Regions from separate parts of the Micromonospora sp. NPDC000663 genome, predicted to be linked through region 2. Evidence: riboswitches for the same ligand, from Rfam matches in the RefSeq annotation. Region 2 holds a riboswitch; the other holds the start of a gene.
The links. Region 2 has a riboswitch for S-adenosylmethionine ahead of thrC (threonine synthase). Riboswitches for the same ligand answer to the same signal wherever they lie in the genome.

Region 1 (9,553 bases), on a different contig from region 2:
ATGCCGACCCGTTGGCGCAGCGCGTCCGGGTCGTCGCGCAGCACGCTGCGGCCGTCCAGCAGCACGTCGCCGCGGTCGGGCTCGATCAGCCGGTTGAGGGTCCGCAGCAGAGTGGACTTGCCCGACCCGGACGGCCCGATCACGCAGGCCGTCGCGCCGCGCGCCACGGTGAGGTCGACGCCGCGCAGCACCCGGTTCGGTCCGAAGGCGAGGTGGACGTCGCGCGCCTCCAGGCTCACCGAGGTGGTCATCGCCTGTCTCCTTCCGGGGCCCCGGCGAGCGCCGGGGTGTCGTCCTCGTCCTCGTCGACGGGTGCGGTGGCCGGCCGGCCGTGCCGCAGCCGCCTGTCGATCCAGTTGACGACGTGCGTCAGCGGGACCGTCAGCGCCAGGTAGAAGAGCCCGGCGAGCAGCAGCGCGGACTCGTTGCCGGTGGTGGCCGCGTAGTCCTGCCCGATCCGGAACAGCTCCCGCTGGCTGGCCACCAGCCCGAGGAAGTAGACCAGGCTGGAGTCCTTGATCAACGCGATGAGCTGGTTCACCCAGGCGGGCAGCACCCGCCGGATGCCCTGCGGGATGATCACCAGCCGCATCGCGTCGGCCCAGGAGAAACCCAGGGCGCGGGCGCCCTCCAACTGGGCGGCCTCCACCGACTGGATGCCGGAGCGGAAGATCTCCCCGATGTACGCCGCCGCGATCAACGACAGCGCCAGGATGCCCAGCGGGTACGGGTCCGGCCCCCAGATCTCCATGCCCAGCGGCGCCAGCCCGACCCCGATCAGCAGGATCGTCGCGGCGGCCGGCAGGCCCCGGAACACGTCGGTGTAGACCCGCGCCGGCCAGCGCAGCCACCGGGTACGGGAGATGCCGGCGACGGCCAGCAGCAGGCCCAGCACCGAGCCGAGCAGGGCGGCGGAGACCGCCAGGATCAGCGTGTTCGGCAGCCCGACGGTAAGCATCTCGGGCAGCGCCTCACGCATGGCGTCGGCGTCGAAGAACGTCTCCCACAGGGTGCTCAACGGATCCATCGGTCGCCTCTCCTGCCGCCCCGCTCGCTCGTCACCGGTTACCGCTCAGGACGCGGTCGACGCGGACGCCGACGGCGCCACCGACGCGGACGCCGACGGCGCCACCGACGCGGACGCCGACGGCGCCACCGACGCGGACGGCGCCGCGACCGCGCCGCTGCCCGGCGTGAAGTCCGCCGGGATCGGCCGACCCGGGTAGTACTGCGCCTGCAGACGGCTCCAGGTGCCGTCCGCGATGACCTCGTCGAGGGCCTTGTTCAGCGCCTCGCGCAGCTTGTCGCCGCCCTTGGCCACGGCGTACGCGGTAGGCGCCGGGCTGAGCTGCTTGGCCGCCACGGTGATCTTGCCGTTGCTGTCGGCTGCCGACTTCTCGCCGATCTCCGCCGGGGCGATCCACGCGTCGGCGGTGCCGGCCTTGAGCTGGTTGATCGCGCCGTTGTAGTCCGGCACCCGCACCGGGTCGAGTTGCTTGCCTGTGGCGTAGTCGTCCTGGACGGTGCCCTGCACCACCACGACCCGCTTGCCTGCCAACTGGTCGAAGCTGGTGATCGGCGAGCCGGCCGGGACGTCCAGGCCGAAGTAGCCGAAGTCGTAGCCGTTGCCGAAGTCGACTGTCTTCTTGCGCGCCTCGGTGATGGTGATCGAGGAGCTGCCGACGTCGAACTTGTGGTTGTTGACCTGGCTGAGCAGGGCGGAGAAGTCGGTACCGACGAACTCGACGGTCAGGCCGAGCTTGCCGGCCACCGCGGTCAGCAGGTCGTTGTCGAAGCCGGTGAACTTACCGTCCTTGAGGTAGACGTTCGGCGGGGCGTCGGTGAGCGTGCCGGCGCGCAGGACACCCGGCCGCGCCAGGCCGTACGGGTTGGCGGAAGCGTCGGTCGAGGCGTCGTCGCCGCAGGCGGTGAGCGCGGTCGCGGCCAGGATGGTGGCCGCGCCCAGGGCGGCGACACGGGTCAGGGCAGGAAGGAATCGCACAGGTCTCTCCGATGGGGTGCGCCGCGGCGGGTACGCGCCGCGGACGGTGCGCCCGATGGGCGTACCGCTGGAAAAGTGGTGTGAGAAGAGGGACGCGTCAGAGCGCGGCGCGGCGGCGACAGGCCGCGCTGCACATTCGCATCATGTCCACGTGCCGACGCCTGGTCAGTGCCGCCGAGAGGCGGCCGACGCGGAGATCCGCGAGGTCGGCCGGTGGGATGGAGCTGAGGATGCGCATACGGTCTCCCGGGTCTGTGCTGACCTGGGTGCCAGGCCACGCTTGCACCGACGTCCTGCCGGTGCCTGGTCTTCACCCGGGGCACCCCACCGCGGAGGAGGGTTGCCGGCCAGCGAGCCGGGGCTTCGCGCTGGCGCTCATGACCTGCGCCGAGGCTAGCAGCCGGCACCGGTGGGTCGTCCAGCCGTTATGACCACGCTCACCGTCCGCGAGGGCCGTCGACCGGCAGGTCAACCGGCGTGCACGTGCGGGCGGCGGCAAGGGTCGGGCTCCTGGCGGCGCAGGATCTCCCGGGTGACCGGGGCGATCGCGCCCTGCCCGAACGCCAGGTAGCGCAGCAGGTTGCGAACCGGCCCGCCCTCGGTCCACTCGAAGTAGATGTGGGGGCGACGCCGGCTCCGGTCGCGGATCTCCAGCAGCAGGGCGGCGAGCGCGCTGGGCACCGAGGAACTCGCCAGACTGAGCACCTGGTAGCTGTCGTGCGCCACGCTGCCGCGGACCAGCAGCGCGGTCTCGAAGTCCGACGGGTCGGTGACGTGCACCTCGACGAAGATGACGTCGCCGTCGTCGGGAAAGTCGTTGTCCGCCATGGTCTGGGCCAGCTTGGCGCGGTACTCGGCCGGGTCCCGGCGCTCCGGCTCGTGCGCGACGAGGCGGATCCGGCGGGCCGCCCGCTCGTCGATCATCCGGGCCGCTGCCGGGTCCAGCTCCACGTGGTCGACCCGCAGCTCGTAGGCCCGCATCAGCCGGGACAGCACCGACACCAGGATCATCCCGCCGATGAAACACGCCGCGATCTTGACGCCGTCGGGGCGTTGCACGACGTTCGCCACTGTCGTGTACACGAAGATCACCGCGATGGTCCCGAACGCGAGCGTCAGGCCCCGCTGCCGCCGTCGCCGCGCCGCGAGGGTCACCGCCGTCGCCGCCGAGGTGATCAACACCAGGACCCCTGTGGCGTACGCGCCGCCCTGCGCGTCCACGCTGGCGTCGAAGACCACAGTGATCAGGAACGCCACTGTGGTGAAGACCAGGACCAGCGGGCGTACGGCCCGGGCCCAGGTCGGAGCCATGCCGTAGCGGGGCAGATAGCGGGGTACGAGGTTGAGCAGTCCGGCCATCGCCGAGGCGCCGGCGAACCAGAGGATCCCGATGGTGGACAGGTCGTAGACGGTGCCGAACACCTCGCCGAGGTACTGGTGCGCCAGGTAGGCCAGTGCCCGGCCGTTCGCGGGGCCGCCCGGTTGGAACGCCTCGGGCGGGATCAGCACCGTGGTTGTCACGCTGCTGGTGAGCAGGAAGACGCTCATGATCGTCGCGGCGGTGGTGAGCAGCCGGCGCGCGCCCCGGATCCGCCCCGAGGGCCTGTCCTCGGAGTCCTGCCGGTCCCCCCGGATGTGCGGCATCACGGCCACCCCGGTCTCGAACCCGGACAGACCCAGCGCCAGTTTCGGAAAGACCAGCAGGGACAGTCCGACGACCAGCAGGGGGTCGCCGTGCCCGGTGGTCAGCGCGGTGCCCCAGTCCCCGACCGCGCTCGGGTGCGTCACCACCCGCTCCAACGCGACGGCGATCACCACCGCGTTCAACGTGAGGTAGACCGCCACCAGGGCGACGGCGATCCCGATGGCCTCGCCGAATCCCTTGAGGAACACCGCGCCCAGCAACGCCACCAGCAGCAGCGTGAGTGGCAGCTGGTGCCCCTTGAGCCCGGCGGGCAGGAACGGGTTCTCGTCGATGTGGGCCGTCGCGTCCGCCGCCGAGAGGGTGATGGTGATGATGAAGTCGGTAGCCGCGAACCCCAGCAGCACCAGCACGAGCAGCTTTCCCGGCCAGAAGCTCAGCAGACGGACCAGCATCGCTATCGAACCCTCACCGTGCGGGCTCTCCACCGCCACCCGCCGGTACACGGGCAGCGCGCCCAGCAACGTCACAAGCACCAGCACCAGGGTCGCCACCGGCGACAGCACCCCGGCGGCCAGCGCCGCGATTCCCGGCTGGTAGCCGAGCGTCGAGAAGTAGTCGACACCGGTCAGGCACATCACCCTCCACCAGGGGTGCTGCCGGTCCCGCCGCGGGCGGCCGTGCGGCCCGGGGTGCCGCCCGGCCCGCTCCGTACCGCCGCCGAGCAGCCAGCCGCGCAGCCGCCCGGCGCGCCTGTCGACCCGCACCGGCGCTTCCCCCGTCCTCCGCCCCTGCTCACCGCGAGTATCCGCCTGGTCGTACGCGCCCGTCCGCAGGTACGCCGAACCCGCCCGTGCCCGTCCGGCCGCCCCGGCGGGTCGGACGGGTTTCGGCCCCGGGGCAGGGGGGATCCAGCGCCTCCGGCGCCGCGCACCGATCCGCCCGCTCGGGCCGAGGCCTGCCGGACGCGGATGCCACCGGGGAGGGGAGCGGCTCATGGTCGGCGGCCGTCGCTTCCGCCCGGGTGGTGGCTTCGGCCGCCAGCTCGACGAGCACGCGACAGCCGTCGGCGTGCCGCCACCTCCCGCGCCGGCCCCGCCCACCGGCGGCATGGTGGAGAGTGCCGTCTACCTCAGGGGGCACCGGTTCGCCTCGCCGTCCGGCCTCGCCGAGACGTACCGCTGCCTGCAGGAGCGCGACGGCGCGATGGCCTGGATCGGGCTGTACCGGCCGGACATCGACCAGATCACCTCACTGGCGCGGGAGTTCCGGCTGCACGACCTGGCGGTCGAGGACGCGATCAACGCCCACCAGCGGCCCAAGCTGGAACGGTACGGCGAAACCCTGTTCGTGGTGCTGCGCGCCGCCCGATACGACGACAGGCGCGAGGAGGTCGAGTTCTCCGAGCTGCACCTGTTCATCGGGCCAGGGTTCGTGGTCACCGTCCGGCACGGCGAGGCGCCCGACCTGGCCGCCGTACGCCGTCGACTGGAGACCGACGCGCAGATGCTCGCCCAGGGCCCCGAGGCGGTCCTGTACGCGATCCTCGACCAGGTGGTCGACGGGTACGCGCCGGTGGTGGCCGGACTGGAGAACGACATCGACGAGATCGAGACCCAGGTGTTCGGGGGTGACCCGAACGCCAGCCGGCGCATCTACGGGCTCAGCCGGGAGGTCATCGAGTTCCAGCGGGCCGCCCGTCCGCTGCTCACCATGTTGGACGCGCTCGCGGCCGGCGCGGGCAGCTACGGCACCGACGAGGAACTGCGCAGGTATCTGCGCGACGTCACCGACCACCTCACCCAGGTGGTGGAACGGGTGGACGGGTTCCGGCACCTGTTGCAGAACATCCTCACCGTCAACGCCACACTCGTCTCGCAGCAGCAGAACGAGGAGATGCGCAGCCTCACCGCCGCCAGCTACGCCCAGAACGAGGAGCTGAAGAAGGTCTCGTCCTGGGCCGCGATCCTGTTCGCCCCCACCCTCATCGGCACGGTGTACGGGATGAACTTCGTCCACATGCCGGAGTTGGACTGGCGGTTCGGCTACCTGTTCGCGTTGCTGCTGATGCTGCTCGTGTGCGGCACCCTCTACCTGGTCTTCAAACGGCGCGGTTGGCTCTGAGCCGGTGCGTCGGGGTCACTCGATGCCGCGCAGGATGTGCCGCTCGTCCTCGCTGTCGTCGTCGCCCGCGGCGATCCGGCCGAGCAGCACCGCGGCGGCCCAGATCGTCAGTGGTGTGGCCGCCCCGGTCATCCCGCCGCCGGTCCGGTCGTCCCGGGTATGGCTCCGCTCCGTGCGCGGTGGCCTGCGCTGAGCCTGCATGGGGCCCTGCCTCTCCTCGTCGAAGCCGCCGCGGGCGGCGCGGGCGTAGGCCGCGCCGCCGGGCCGGTCGCCCGAGCGAGCGGGTCGCACCGGTACGGCAGCCATCTCGAACCATCCCACGCCCGGACGCGTCCGCACCGCTTCTTTTCGGTTTCCCGACTGCGGCCCGCCAAACCGGACATTCTCCGCTATCGTCCGCTTTCGGGTCGGCGATCAGGGCAGCGGGTGGGCGATCCCGCGCGCGTGGTCGGTGAGCGCCGCGCCGACCACTGTCGCGGCCACCGGCAGCACCTCCAGGCAGCGACGCACCGCGGCGGCCATCAGCACGTTCGGCACCCGCATGGACAGCGTGCAGTGCGGCACCCAGCGGCCCGGCTGGTAGTGCTCGGTCAGGGGGATGCCGGCGGCGGCCAGCCGGTCGTGCACCAGCCGGTGGTGCGCCAGAAGTTCCGCGGTGGGCGCCGGACCGAGCCAGAGCACCCGGCCGACGAACTGCCCGGCGTGTTGAAATTCGAGCCGCAGTGGGGCGGCCACGACCGTCCCGCGCAGCGCGGCGGCCACCTGTTCCGGGTCGAAGCGGGGCGCCACCGCGAGCGAGACGTGCGGGCGGTGACGCTGCTCCAGCAGCGAGCGCATGCTCTGCACGCCCTCGGCCTCCAGCGCGTCCCACAGCACCCGGATCCGGCGGGTGGCGTCCGGATCCAGGTACAACTCCAACGCCGCGACCACGTGATCACCGTAGCCGGCAGAGGTTTGATCGCCCGTGTCGGCGGTACCTGTTCGGAAACCGACCAGGAGGCGTGCGCCGTGGACGTGAGTGACCTGCTGACCGAGACGTACGACAGGCTGCCCGACCTCGTCCGCGCGGCGGTCGACGGCCTGAGCCCGGAGCAACTGCGCCACGAACCCGGACCGGGCGCCAACTCGATCGGCTGGCTGGTCTGGCACCTCACCCGCATCCAGGACCAGGCCGTCGCCGACCTGCTCGACGCCGAGCAGGTCTGGGTCGGCGGCGACTGGGCGGGCCGTTTCGGCCTCGCCGCCGATCCCGACGACACCGGCTTCGGGCACTCGCCCGCGCAGGTCGCGGCGGTGCGGCCGGAGAGCGCCCAAGCGTTGATCGACTACTACGGCGCGGTGTCGGGGCGTACCCGATCGTTCCTGGCCGGGTTGTCCCCGGCGGACCTGGACCGGGTCGTGGACGAGGCGTGGGACCCACCCGTCACCCTCGGCGTGCGGCTGGTCAGCGTGGTCGAGGACGATCTGCAACACGTCGGGCAGGCCGCCTTCGTCCGTGGCCTGCTCGGGGCCGACTGACCCGACGGGCTCAGGGCACGATCACCGCCCTGCCCTCCAGCGTGCCCTCGCGCATCTGGCGGTACGCGTCCGTGGCCTCGTCCAGCGCGAAGGTGGTGGTCTTCGGCCGGATCAGGCCGCGCGCCCCCAGGTCCAGCACCTCCACCAGTTCCGGTCGGCTGCCCCAGTAGGTGGTCGCGATGCTCACCTCGTACGGCACGGAGAAGAACGACACAGGCAGGGTGCCACCGCCGATTCCCACGATCGTCAGGTCGCCCACGGTACGGGCCACCGCCGCCCCGAGCGTCAGCGTGGCGTCCGCGCCGACGAAGTCCAGCACCACGTCGGCGCCCCGCCCGCCGGTGGCGTCCCGGATCTCCTCGGCCGCGCTCGGGCCGGAGGCCACCGTGCGGTCCGCCCCGCACTCCGTGGCCAGTCGCAACGCCTCGGCGCGGTTGTCCACAGCGATCACGCGGGCGGCGGTGGTGGCCTTGAGGATCTGCACGCCCACGTGCCCCAGCCCGCCGACCCCGATCACCACGGCCGTGCTTCCCGGCGGGAGCTTCGGCCAGGACCGCCGTACGGCGTGGTACGGGGTGAGCCCGGCGTCGGTGAGCGGTGCGGCCTGCACCGGATCCAACCCCTCGGGCAGCGGTACGACGTGTCGCGCGTCGGGTACCAGCTCGTACTCGGCCATGCCGCCGTCCAGGCCCAGGCCGCCACCGCCGCCGGGCACCGGCGCGCCGGCCGGGTTCTCGCAGTACGGGTCCATGCCGACCCGGCAACGGGCGCAGGTGCCGCAGCCCCACGGGCCGTAGACAGCGACCGGCTCCCCGACGCGCAGCCCGGTCACGCCGTCGCCGAGGGCGTGCACCCATCCCGCGTTCTCGTGGCCCAACGTGAACGGTGGGTTCCAGGGCACCGACCCCGACTCGAACTCGTCCATCAGGTGCAGGTCGGAGTGGCAGGCACCGGCGCCGCCGATCCGCACCACCACCTGGCCCGGGCCGGGCGTCGGTTGGGCGACCTCGACCAGTTCCGGTTCCGACTTCCAGTCCATCAACCGCAGTGCCCGCATCCGAACGCCCCCCGTCTCTGAGCCTGCGGGTGGCTGCCCACTTCGTGGCACGGCAAACGGGTTCACGTCCGCGCGGTGTGGCTCACCCGATCGGGGTGAGCCACGCTCACCCCGGCGCCGGTCGGCCGACCTCCCCACGGGGTGTGCGCCGGGCGCTGCGGAAGGCCTGCACAGCGAGACCTTCCCCTGCCAGTTCGGCGGGGCGCGGCGCGGCGCGGACGGCGGACAGCAGCAGCACGAGCGGACGAGGGCCGGCCGACGGGTCGACAGGACCCCCGCCGAGCAGCCGCTCGGCGGTCTCCTGGTCCATCTGATCCGCGTCCATCTCGTGACCCTCAGCGCCGCCCACCTGCGCGGCGTCACATCCGCCAGGTGCGGGACGGGAGGCGACACGCGACCTGGCGCTTCAGCCCCGTCGAACGCTCGTCGGCTCAGCCCATGGTCTTGCTGCCGTCGATCGCCTCCCGCAGGATGTCGGCGTGCCCGGCGTGCTGGGCCGTCTCGGCGATGAGGTGCAGCAGCACCCGGCGGACCGTCCAGCTGGCCCCCGGCTCGAACCAGGGCGCCTGCGGCAGCGGGTGCGCCACGTCCAGGTCGAGGGTGGCGACCAGCTCGTCTGTGTGCGCGGCCACCGCCTGGAAACGTTCGACAAGCCCGGCCAGGGTCTCGCCCGGCGCCATCCGGAACTGACCCACCCAGTCGATCTCGGTGCGCTGCATCGCCTCGGCGCCGCCCACGGCGAAGAGCATCCACCGCTCCTCGGTGCCCGCGACGTGCTTGACCAGACCACCCGGGCAGAGCTCGCTGACGGTGCTGCGGGTGGCGGCCTGCTCGTCGGTCAGCCCTTCGACCGTGTGCAGGAGGAAACCCCGGTGCCGGCGCAGGGTCTGTAGCAGGTCGGCCCGTTCCCCGGTGAGCTGCGCGGTGCTGGTCATGGTCACCCCTTTGTCGAAGTCCGTCGCGCGCCAGACTAGGAAGGGGCACCGACATTCCGGCGTCGACACGACGTCGGCCGGGTCGCCAGCGGTTGCCGATCGGCGCGCGGGACTGTCCACTGAATGACATGGGTGTGATTAAGGTGGGCACGTCGTCCTGGGCCGACCAGTCGCTGCTGCGCTCCGGCTGGTACCCGCGCTCGGCCAACACGCCGGCCGCCCGGCTGGCCTTCTACGCCGGCCGGTTCCCCCTGGTCGAGGTGGACACCTCCTAC
Region 2 (9,553 bases):
GGTGGCGCTCCCACCGGTGCCGCCGACCCGTCCTGCGGACGGTTCGCCGCCGACGTGTGCGCCGCGTACCTGCGGATCGCCACCACCGGCCAGGCCGACCAGGCCGCCGTGGACCTGCTGCGCCGCTCCAGCCCGGCGGGCGTACTGGACAAGATCAAGGCGCCGACCCTGCTGGTGCAGGGCGAGGCGGACACGCTCTTCCCCCTCGGCGAGGCGGACGCGAACGCGAAGGGCATCGCCGCCGCCGGCACTCCGGTGCGGGTCGCCTGGTTCACCGGCGGGCACGACGGCGGCGCCGGCCCCCGCTCGGACTCGGACCGGGTCAAGTTCCTGACCGTGCAGTGGCTCGACCACTACGTCAAGGGCGAGGGCGACGCGCCGGGCGACGACTTCACCTGGTCGCGGATCGCCGGCTTCGACGCGCTCGATCGGGGGCTTGTCGCCACCGGTTTCCGCCGCGCCGACTATCCGGGCCTCGCCGGCACCGGCCGCCGGGAGGTGGTGGTCGCCGGTCCGGCGCAGCCGATCGCGAACCCACCGAACGGCAACCCGGCAGCCATCTCCTCGATCCCGTTCGCGGGCGGGCTCGCCTCGCTGCTGGACGGGGTGGCCGGTGACGTCCCGGGCCAGCACGCCCGCTTCGAGTCGACGCCGCTGACCGAGGCGGTGGACGTGGCCGGCTCGCCCACCGTCACCCTGCGGGCCGCGTCGCCGACCGGCGAAGCGGTGCTGTTCGTCAAGCTCTACGACGTCGACAAGGACGGCGCGGCCACCCTGCCGAACGGGCTGGTCGCCCCGATCCGGCTCACCGGGCTGCCGCAGCGGGTGCAGGACGCCCGCCCGGTCACCGTGACGCTGCCCGCGATCGTCCGTCGGGTGGAGGCCGGGCACCGGCTGCGGCTGGTCGTGGCCAGCTCCGACCAGGCGTACACCACACCTGCCGCGCCCACCGTCTACAGGGTGGCGGCGGACGGCGCCGTCAGCCTGCCCACTGTCGACGGCGAGCCCATCCCCACCACGGCGACGGTCTGGCGCTGGGTGCTCGCCGGCCTGCTCGCGGCGATCGCGATCGGGCTCGTCGTGGTCGTGGCAGTGGTCCGCCGCCGGCACCGCCGCCAGGACCGTTCGGTGCATCCGGAGTACGCGGACACCCCGCTGGCCGTGCGCGCACTGCGCAAGGAGTACGCGGACGGCTTCGTGGCGGTGTCGAACGTGGACTTCGAGGTGCACCCGGGTCAGGTGGTGGGTCTGCTCGGGCCGAACGGGGCCGGCAAGACCACCACTTTGCGGGTGCTGATGGGGCTTACCCAGCCAACCGCCGGGGAGATCTACGTCTTCGGCCGGCGGCTGGTGCCCGGTTCACCGGTGCTGTCCCGGATCGGCGCGCTGGTGGAGGGGCCCGGCTTCCTGCCGCACCTGTCGGGGCTGGACAACCTGAGGGCGTACTGGAAGGCCACCGGGCGGCCGTGGGAGGACGCGCACTTCGACGAGGCGCTGGAGATCGCCGGGCTGGGCGACTCCGTGCACCGGAAGATCAAGAACTACAGCCACGGGATGCGCCAGCGACTGGCCATCGCCCAGGCCATGCTGGGCCTTCCCGAGCTGCTGGTGTTGGACGAGCCGACCGACGGGCTCGACCCGCCGCAGATCGCCGAGATGCGCCGGGTGCTCCAGCGGTACGCCACCGACGGCCGGGCGGTGCTGGTCTCCAGCCACCTGCTGGCCGAGGTGGAGCAGACCTGCACGCACGCGGTGGTGGTGAACAAGGGCCGCATCGTGGCGTCCGGGCCGGTGGAGGAGATCGTGGGCGAGTCGCCGAGTGTGCTGTTCGACGTCACCGACCCGGTGGCGGCGCGGGCGGTGCTGGACCGGCTGCACGGGGTGACGGTGCTGCCGGAGAGCGACGGTCAGCTGGTTGTCGACACCAACGGCACGGCCCGCAGCGAGGTGGTGGCCGAGCTGGTACGCGCCGGCATCGGGGTGGACCGGGTGGTGCCGCGGCGGCGCCTGGAGGACGCGTTCCTCGCCCTGGTGGGCGAGAACTCTCGGGGAAGCGGTGACCGCTGATGGTTGTCTCTGGCGCGGGTGAGGCACGCGGCTACCGGCCGTCGGCCACCATGCCGTTCGCGGCGGAGTTCCGCAGGCAGGCGTCGCGGCGGCGGACCCAGCTGGCGCTCGGTTTCATGGTGCTGCTGCCGCTGATCATCCTGATCGCGTTCCAGTTCAACTCCGGTGGCGACGACGACAACGGCAACAACGAGTTCGCCAGCCTGGTCGACCTGGCCACCTCGGGCGGCCTCAACTTCACCCTGTTCTCGATCTTCGTGTCGGCGTCGTTCCTGCTGGTGGTGGTAGTCGCGCTGTTCTGCGGCGACACGGTGGCGAGTGAGGCGAGCTGGGGGAGCCTGCGGTACCTGCTGGCGATCCCGGTGCCCCGGGCCCGGCTGTTGACGGTGAAGCTGGTGGTCGCGCTCGCGTACTCGGGTCTGGCCCTGCTGCTGCTGGCCGGCACGGCACTTGTCGCCGGCACCCTGCGCTACGGCTGGTCGCCGCTGCGCAGCACTGTCGCGGCCGAGCTGGAGCCGACCGAGGGGCTGCTCCGGTTGCTGGCCGTGCTGGGCTACCTGGCGGTCGTACTCCTGGTGGTGGCCGGGCTGGCGTTCCTGCTGTCGGTGACGACGGACGCCGCGCTCGGCGCCGTCGGTGGTGCCGTGCTGCTGTGGATCCTGTCGAGCATCCTCGACCAGATCACCGCCCTGGGCGCGCTGCGGGACTTCCTGCCCACCCACTTCAGCACCGCCTGGCTGGGGCTGCTCTCGACGCCCGTGCAGACCGACGACGTGGTACGCGGCTGCATCTCCGCGATCAGCTACGCGACGCTGTTCTGGGGGTTGGCGTTCTGGCGTTTCACCCGCAAGGACATCACCTCATAGCGGGGCCGTGCGCCAGGCGCTTACGCCGATCCGGCCCGTGTTGCCCACGTCGATCGGCCCGTCCGGGTCGACGTCCTCGGACGGCTGCCCGGCGGAGGGCGCGACCCGCAGGTACGCCCCTGCGGTGGCCCGCACGGTCGAGTCGGTGACGAGGTTGCGCCACAGGACGGTGGCGACGGCCCGCTCGCCCTTCTGCAGCGTGAGCTGCTGGGGCGGCTGATCGAACCCCGACGTGATGTCCCCGGCCCCGTTCACCACTCGCAGGATGATCGGTTCGCGCTCCTCGTTCAGGACCCACAGCACGGGGTAGCCATTGAGCCGGTAGGGGCGGTCACCGCAGTTGACCAGCTCTAGGCCGAGGGCGCGTAGCCCCATCGCCGCGTCCCCTCCGGTCGACCGGATGCGCACACCGGAGGCCGGGCAGTCGGCGATCGGATCGACGCTCGCCGACGGGGTGGGACTCGGGGATTTCGGCGGAGGGCCGGTGGGGTCTCCGCCCTGGCCCCGATGGTCAGCGGGCGTGCAGGCGGCGAGCAGAAGAGTCGCCGCGACCGCCGCGCTGGTCCGTCGCCGTGCTGCCGTGCGGAGGGAGATCATCCCCCGATCCTCGCTCATGCGGGCGTCCCGCAGCCGGCCGGCCCCGCAGCCCGTCCGCGTCGGCGTGCTCGTGCCGTGCTCGACTAACCGATGCCTTCGACGGCGCGCCGGAACTCGGGAGGTGCGGCGGCGATGACGGTGTCCAGCGCCTCCCGCGACGCCTGCAGATCGTTGATGGCCTGGATGATCCGCCGCCGCTCCTGGGTCAGGTCGGCCAGCATGACCGAGCAGGTCGGCACGAGCCGTTCGCCCTCCTCCCGGACACACGGCAGAACGGCGGCGATGGTCGTGGTGCTCAGGCCGGCGGCGAGCAGACTGCGGATGCGCCGCACCACGCCGATGTCGGCTTCGCTGTACTCCCGGTAGCCGCTGGGTCTCCGCTCGGGCTGGAGCAGGTGCTGCTCCTCGTAGTAGCGCAGCAGCCGCTCGCTGACGCCGGTCCGTCGGGACAACTCGCCGATCCGCATCGCGTTCCCCCGTCCGCGTGTCGATTGATGTGTGCTGGCTCACTCCGTCAAACGGTGGACCTTCACATCGATGTGAGACTTTAGCATCGCGGCCATGAGGAAGAACCTGCTGTCGCTGGCCGCGCTCTGTGTCAGCGTCTTCATCATCGGAACCGCGGAGTATCTGATCGCCGGCATGCTGCCGCAGGTCGCGGGGGATCTGCGGGTGTCCGAGGCCACCGCCGGACAGGCGGTGACCGCGTACGCCCTCGGCGTGGTGATCGGTGGCCCGCTCGTCGCGATGATCACGTCCCGCGTTCCGCGCAAGGGCCTGGCGATGGTGCTGGTACTGCTGTTCGCCGTGGGCAGCGCACTGTGCGCGTTCGCCGGATCGTACGAGATGCTGCTGGTCGGTCGGGTGGTCTCCTCGCTCAGCCACGCCGCCTTCCTCGCGGTCGCGGTCGTGGTGGCGACGACCCTCGTGCCGGCCGGGAAGGTCGGTACGGCGATCGCTGCCGTCGCGTCCGGCTTCACGGTGGCCACCCTGCTCGGCGTCCCGCTCGGCGCGATCCTCGGCCAGGCGGCCGGCTGGCGCGCGCCGTTCCTCGCGTTGACCGTGCTCGCGCTGCTCGCCAACGTCCTGCTGGCGGCCGTCCTGCCGCGACTCGACGCGCCCACCACCGAACTCCGCGACGAGTTGTACGTCGTGACCCGCAGGCCGGTGCTGCTGTCGGTCGCCACCGCAGCGGTCGCCTTCGCCGGCGTGACTGTCGTCTTCACCTACATCGCACCGCTGCTGACCAGGATCGCCCATTTCTCCGCGGCGACCGTCTCCGGGCTACTGCTGGCCTACGGCGCAGGCAGCCTGATCGGCAATGTCGCCGCCGGACGACTGACCGACCGGTCGGTGGGCGCGACGGTACGCGGTGTGCTCGGTTGCCTCACAGGTGTGCTTCTCATGATCCCGTTCGCGGTCGTCTGGCAGCCGTCCGCCGTGCTCGCCGTACTGCTCCTCGGCCTGCTCGGCACCGCCATCATCGCCCCGCTGCAGGCGATGATCCTGCATCACGCCGGTAATGCGCCGACCTTCGCCGTCGCCGTCAACGTGGGCGCGATCAACCTCGGCGCCGCCGCCGGTCCGCCGGCGGAGGCCTGATCCTGGCCGCCGGCGCCGTGCGCTGGTCCGGCCTCGTCGGAGCAGCCCTGAGCCTGACCGGTCTCGCCCTGACCTACCTGATCCTGCCGCGCGGCTCCCGCCGGCCTGAGTCCGCGCAACCGCAGCCGTCCGCCGCGACGACCTGAAGGAGTCCTCGACCGTTCCGAGGGCCGCGATCGTGTCGTTCACGGTGCCGGAGCCGGCAGGGTCATGAGGCGTACCGCCGGCGAAAGGGGTCGAGCCGTTCCCGTTCCGCCGGGGTCCTACGCCCCACAGGTGGGGCAGCTCGACAGGCGTCCTGATACCCCGACCTGCGCTGGGCGCAACTTGACAGGGTGTACGGCCGTCTCGACTCGCGGTACGTTCGGTGCGGGAGCGCTCCCACAGAGCGATATGTTTCAGCCTGGGATTATCCCACCAGCAAGGAATTTATTAACTTCGATACATTCTTGGCCCACCATTGAAGAGATCTGTCCCCTTCGATGGAGGTCTCAATGAACGTCTCTCGGCTCGGCGGGCCGACCCTGTCCCTGTTCCGCATCGTGATCGGACTGCTGTTCACGTTGCACGGCCTGTCCTCGGTCTTCGGGTTGTTCGGCGGCAACCCGATGACCGGCAAGGCGATACCGCTCGGCACCTGGCCGGGCTGGTGGGCCGCCCTCATCCAACTCGTCTGCGGCGCGCTGGTGCTGGTCGGGCTCTTCACCCGACCCGCCGCGCTTCTCGCCTCCGGCTCGATGGCGTACGCCTACTTCGTCGTGCACCAGCCCGACGGCCTGTTGCCGCTGCGCAACGGCGGTGAGCAGGCAGCGCTCTTCTGCTGGTCGTTCCTGCTGGTCGCCGCACTCGGCTCGGGCCCGTGGGCGCTCGACGCGCTGCTCTTCCGTCGTCGCGGCGAAGCACCGTCGCCGTCGGTGGCCGAACCCAGCCCCGTGTCCGTCTGACCGCACCCGTGTCCGCGCGGCGTCGGAGCCTCGACGAGGCGGCTCCGGCGCCGCGCCCGGGCGGGGGCACCGTCGACGTGCGGCCGTCGACGATCCAGCCCGGAGCCGAGGATGCGACGTCAGGCCGGCGGGCGTGGGGTGAGGACAGCGTCCAGCAGGCCTGGGTAGAGCTGGTCCAGCTCGTCGCGGCGCAGCCGCACGTAGCGGCTGGTGCCGGCAGCGCGCGTGCGGGTCAGGCCCGCCTCGCGCAGCACCTTCAGGTGGTGGCTGCGGGTCGCCTTGGAGACGCCGAAGTCGAGGGTGCCGCAGGCTGCCTCGCCGTCCTCGGCGAGTGCCCGCACCATTTGCAACCGCACGTCGTCCGCGAGTGCGGCAAGGACGGCGGTGACAGGTACGTCGGTCAGGTCGGGTTCGTGCGGCTCCATGTGACCAGTGTAACCGTTGTTCGACAATTGTCGAACAAGCTCCTACTGTCAGTTCCGTTGGTTCGACGATTCTCGAACATTGGAGCTGACGATGCGATCCCGCGCCGCCGCCTACCCGCTGCTCGCCGTGGTCGGCTGGGGAGTGATGTTCCCCGTCCTGGCCAGCGCGCTGACCCGGGTCGACCCGCTCAACCTCACCACCGCCCGATACCTGCTGGCCGCCGCAGTCCTGGTCGGCCTCCTGCTGCTTCGCGAGGGTGCCGGCGCGCTGCGCCACGGCGGCCGGGCGGTCGAGGTGGTGGTGCTCGGCGTCGTCGGGTTCGCCGGGTTCAACCTGCTCACCAACCAGGCCCTCGAGCACGCCGCCCCGCAGCAGATCTCCCTCTTCGTGGCCACCACCCCGGTGATCACCCAGCTCGTCCGGTGGGTCCGCGACGGCGTACGCCCCAAGCCCCTCCTGCTGGCCCTCTCCCTGGTGGCGCTTCTCGGCGTCGGCCTGGTGATCACCCGCGGCAGCCTGGCCGGTCTCGGCCAGTTCGGCCTCGGCGGCCTGATGATGATCGGCGCGGTGCTCGGCTGGGGCGTCTACACCCACGGCGCCAGCCGGTTCGGTGACTGGTCGCCGCTGCGCTTCACGACGCTTACCGCACTCTCCGGCACCGCCGCCATGCTCGTCGCGAGCATCGGCGCCGACGCCGTCGGCTGGCAGCACGCGCCGGCCGCCGCCGACCTCGTGGCGGTCGCCCCGCAGTTGGCGTACGCGGTGGTAGTGGGCGCCGTGATCGCCGTCCTGGCCTGGAACACAGGTGTGCAGCGGCTCGGTGCCGCGAACGCCGCGCTGTTCATGAATCTGGTCCCGGTCACCACGTTCGCGGTGCAGATCGCCCGTGGCTACCGGCCCGACCCGGTGGAGCTGGTCGGAGCCGCGATCACCATCTTCGCCCTGGTCGCCGCGAACCTGGCCAACAGGGCACGGACCCGGACGTCGTCACTGCCGCAGCCGACCGCCGTCACGGACCCGACAGCTGTGGTCGACCCCGTCGCGGTGGCCGCCCGCTGACCCACTCCCTGGGATGCCCGGTGGAGGCCACGGGCAACGTTGCCTAGACTCGACCGCACAACTGCATACCTCATCCAGAGGGGCTGAGGGATACGGCCCGACGACGCCCCGGCAACCACCCCGCGCGCTCACCGCTGAGCGACAGGCGGGGCAGGTGCCAATTCCGTCCCCGCCGCACCGTGCGATGCGGGGAAAGATGAGAGGACTCTCGACATGACGTCGACGATCGTCGCCCCCGGTATCGACACCTCCGCCAGCCCCGCCCGCGCCCTGGTCTGCCGCGCCTGTTCGGCCCGCTACCCGCTCGCCGCCCAGCACGCCTGCTACGAGTGTTTCGGCCCGCTGGAGGTCGACTACGACACCGCCGCCCTGGCCACTGTCACCCGCGAGCAGATCGAAGCCGGCGCGGACAACATCTGGCGGTACGCCGCGCTGCTGCCCGCCGGCCAGGACCCGGCCACCCGGGTCACCCTCAACCCGGGCCTGACCCCGCTGGTGGCGGCCCCGAACCTCGCCGCCGAGCTGGGCATCACCGCGCCGCTCTGGGTCAAGGACGACAGCGCCAACCCGACCCACTCGTTCAAGGACCGGGTCGTCTCGGTGGCGCTCACCGCCGCGAAGGCGCTCGGCTTCACCCGGTTCGCCTGCGCGTCGACGGGCAACCTGGCCAACTCGGTGGCCGCGCACGGCGCCCGCGCCGGGGTGCCGTCGGTGGTCTTCATCCCCAGTGACCTGGAGCAGGGCAAGGTCATCACCACCGCCGTCTACGGCGGCGAGCTGGTCGCCATCGACGGCTCGTACGACGACGTCAACAGGCTCTGCGGTGAGCTGGTGGAGACCGACGAATTCGAGGACACGGCGTTCGTCAACGTCAACGTCCGCCCGTACTACGCGGAGGGCTCCAAGACCCTCGGTTACGAGGTGGCCGAGCAGCTCGGCTGGCGGATCCCGGCGCAGGTGGTCATCCCGATGGCCAGCGGCGAACTGCTCACCAAGATTGACAAGGCGTTCTCCGAGCTTGTCGAGATCGGCCTGGTCGAGGCGCCGACCGGCGGCTGGAAGGTCTTCGGCGCCCAGTCGGCCGGCTGCAACCCCATCGCCACCGCCCTGCACGCCGGCACCGACACGATCACCCCGGTCAAGCCCACAGGCATCGCCAAGTCGCTGAACATCGGCGACCCGGCCGCCGGCCTCTACGCCCTGGAGGCGGTCCGCCGCACCGGCGGATGGATGGAGTACGTGGACGACGACGAGATCCGTGCCGGCATCCGTGACCTGGCCCGCACCACTGGTGTCTTCGCCGAGACCGCCGGTGGGGTCACCGTGGCGGTGCTGCGCAAGCTCGTCGAGTCCGGCCGGCTCGACCCGGCGGCGGAGACCGTCGTCTTCAACACGGGCGAGGGCCTCAAGACCATCGACGCGGTGGCCGGGCAGGTCGGGCCGACCCACCACATCAAGCCCTCCCTGCGCGCCGCCCGGGACGCCGGCCTCCTCGGCTGACCGCCCCGCCTGGGCGATCCGCCGGGTAACTGGGTTTTCGCTGTGAGTGTGGAAAACCCGCCGCTCTGGACTTGACGGCAGGAACCGGACGGCGCAAGATGCTCCGTGCGGGAGGGCATTTCGCCGGAGACTTTTGAAGTTCTTGCGACCCAACGCCGGAGGCGTTGTGCGAGTGTCCCTCCCGACCACGTCCGATCGGGCCAGCGAGTAAATCGCTGGCCCGATCGCTTTTCCGGTGCCAGTCTCGCCCGCATGAGCATCACGATCGCGTCCTTCGACGGCACCGACCGGGCCGCGGTCGACGAGGCGTACCGGATCGGCGCGGCGGCGGGCGACGTCGACGTGCCGGACCTCCCGCCGTTCTGCCGGCGTCGCTTCGACGCGCTGTTCCACACCCCGATGCCCGGCACCGAGTCGCTCTGGGCGCTGGCCCGCCTGGACGGCGTACCGGCCGGCTACCTCCAGCTGGACCTGCCCTACCTCGACAACACC

Region 1: another riboswitch for S-adenosylmethionine. It lies ahead of ACFY1S_RS07370 (ABC transporter substrate-binding protein); the one in region 2 lies ahead of thrC (threonine synthase).

What each region holds. Positions count from the first base shown of each region.
Region 1 covers NZ_JBIAYR010000001.1:1,549,491-1,559,043, forward strand. Annotated here, with positions in the region: gene ACFY1S_RS07360 (amino acid ABC transporter ATP-binding protein) at 1-251, opposite strand, end outside; gene ACFY1S_RS07365 (amino acid ABC transporter permease) at 248-1,027, opposite strand; gene ACFY1S_RS07370 (ABC transporter substrate-binding protein) at 1,073-2,002, opposite strand; SAM riboswitch class IV at 2,274-2,385, opposite strand; gene ACFY1S_RS07375 (amino acid transporter) at 2,471-4,411, opposite strand; gene corA (magnesium/cobalt transporter CorA) at 4,641-5,768, shown strand; gene ACFY1S_RS07385 (hypothetical protein) at 5,784-6,074, opposite strand; gene ACFY1S_RS07390 (2'-5' RNA ligase family protein) at 6,183-6,698, opposite strand; gene ACFY1S_RS07395 (DinB family protein) at 6,777-7,286, shown strand; gene ACFY1S_RS07400 (NAD(P)-dependent alcohol dehydrogenase) at 7,297-8,343, opposite strand; gene ACFY1S_RS07405 (hypothetical protein) at 8,450-8,668, opposite strand; gene ACFY1S_RS07410 (DinB family protein) at 8,775-9,278, opposite strand; gene ACFY1S_RS07415 (DUF72 domain-containing protein) at 9,407-9,553, shown strand, end outside.
Region 2 covers NZ_JBIAYR010000002.1:249,447-258,999, forward strand. Annotated here, with positions in the region: gene ACFY1S_RS09810 (alpha/beta fold hydrolase) at 1-2,067, shown strand, start outside; gene ACFY1S_RS09815 (ABC transporter permease subunit) at 2,067-2,933, shown strand; gene ACFY1S_RS09820 (DUF4232 domain-containing protein) at 2,928-3,530, opposite strand; gene ACFY1S_RS09825 (MerR family transcriptional regulator) at 3,614-3,997, opposite strand; gene ACFY1S_RS09830 (MFS transporter) at 4,092-5,132, shown strand; gene ACFY1S_RS09835 (DoxX family protein) at 5,627-6,076, shown strand; gene ACFY1S_RS09840 (ArsR/SmtB family transcription factor) at 6,196-6,501, opposite strand; gene ACFY1S_RS09845 (DMT family transporter) at 6,593-7,561, shown strand; SAM riboswitch class I at 7,629-7,764, shown strand; gene thrC (threonine synthase) at 7,775-9,061, shown strand; gene ACFY1S_RS09855 (GNAT family N-acetyltransferase) at 9,314-9,553, shown strand, end outside.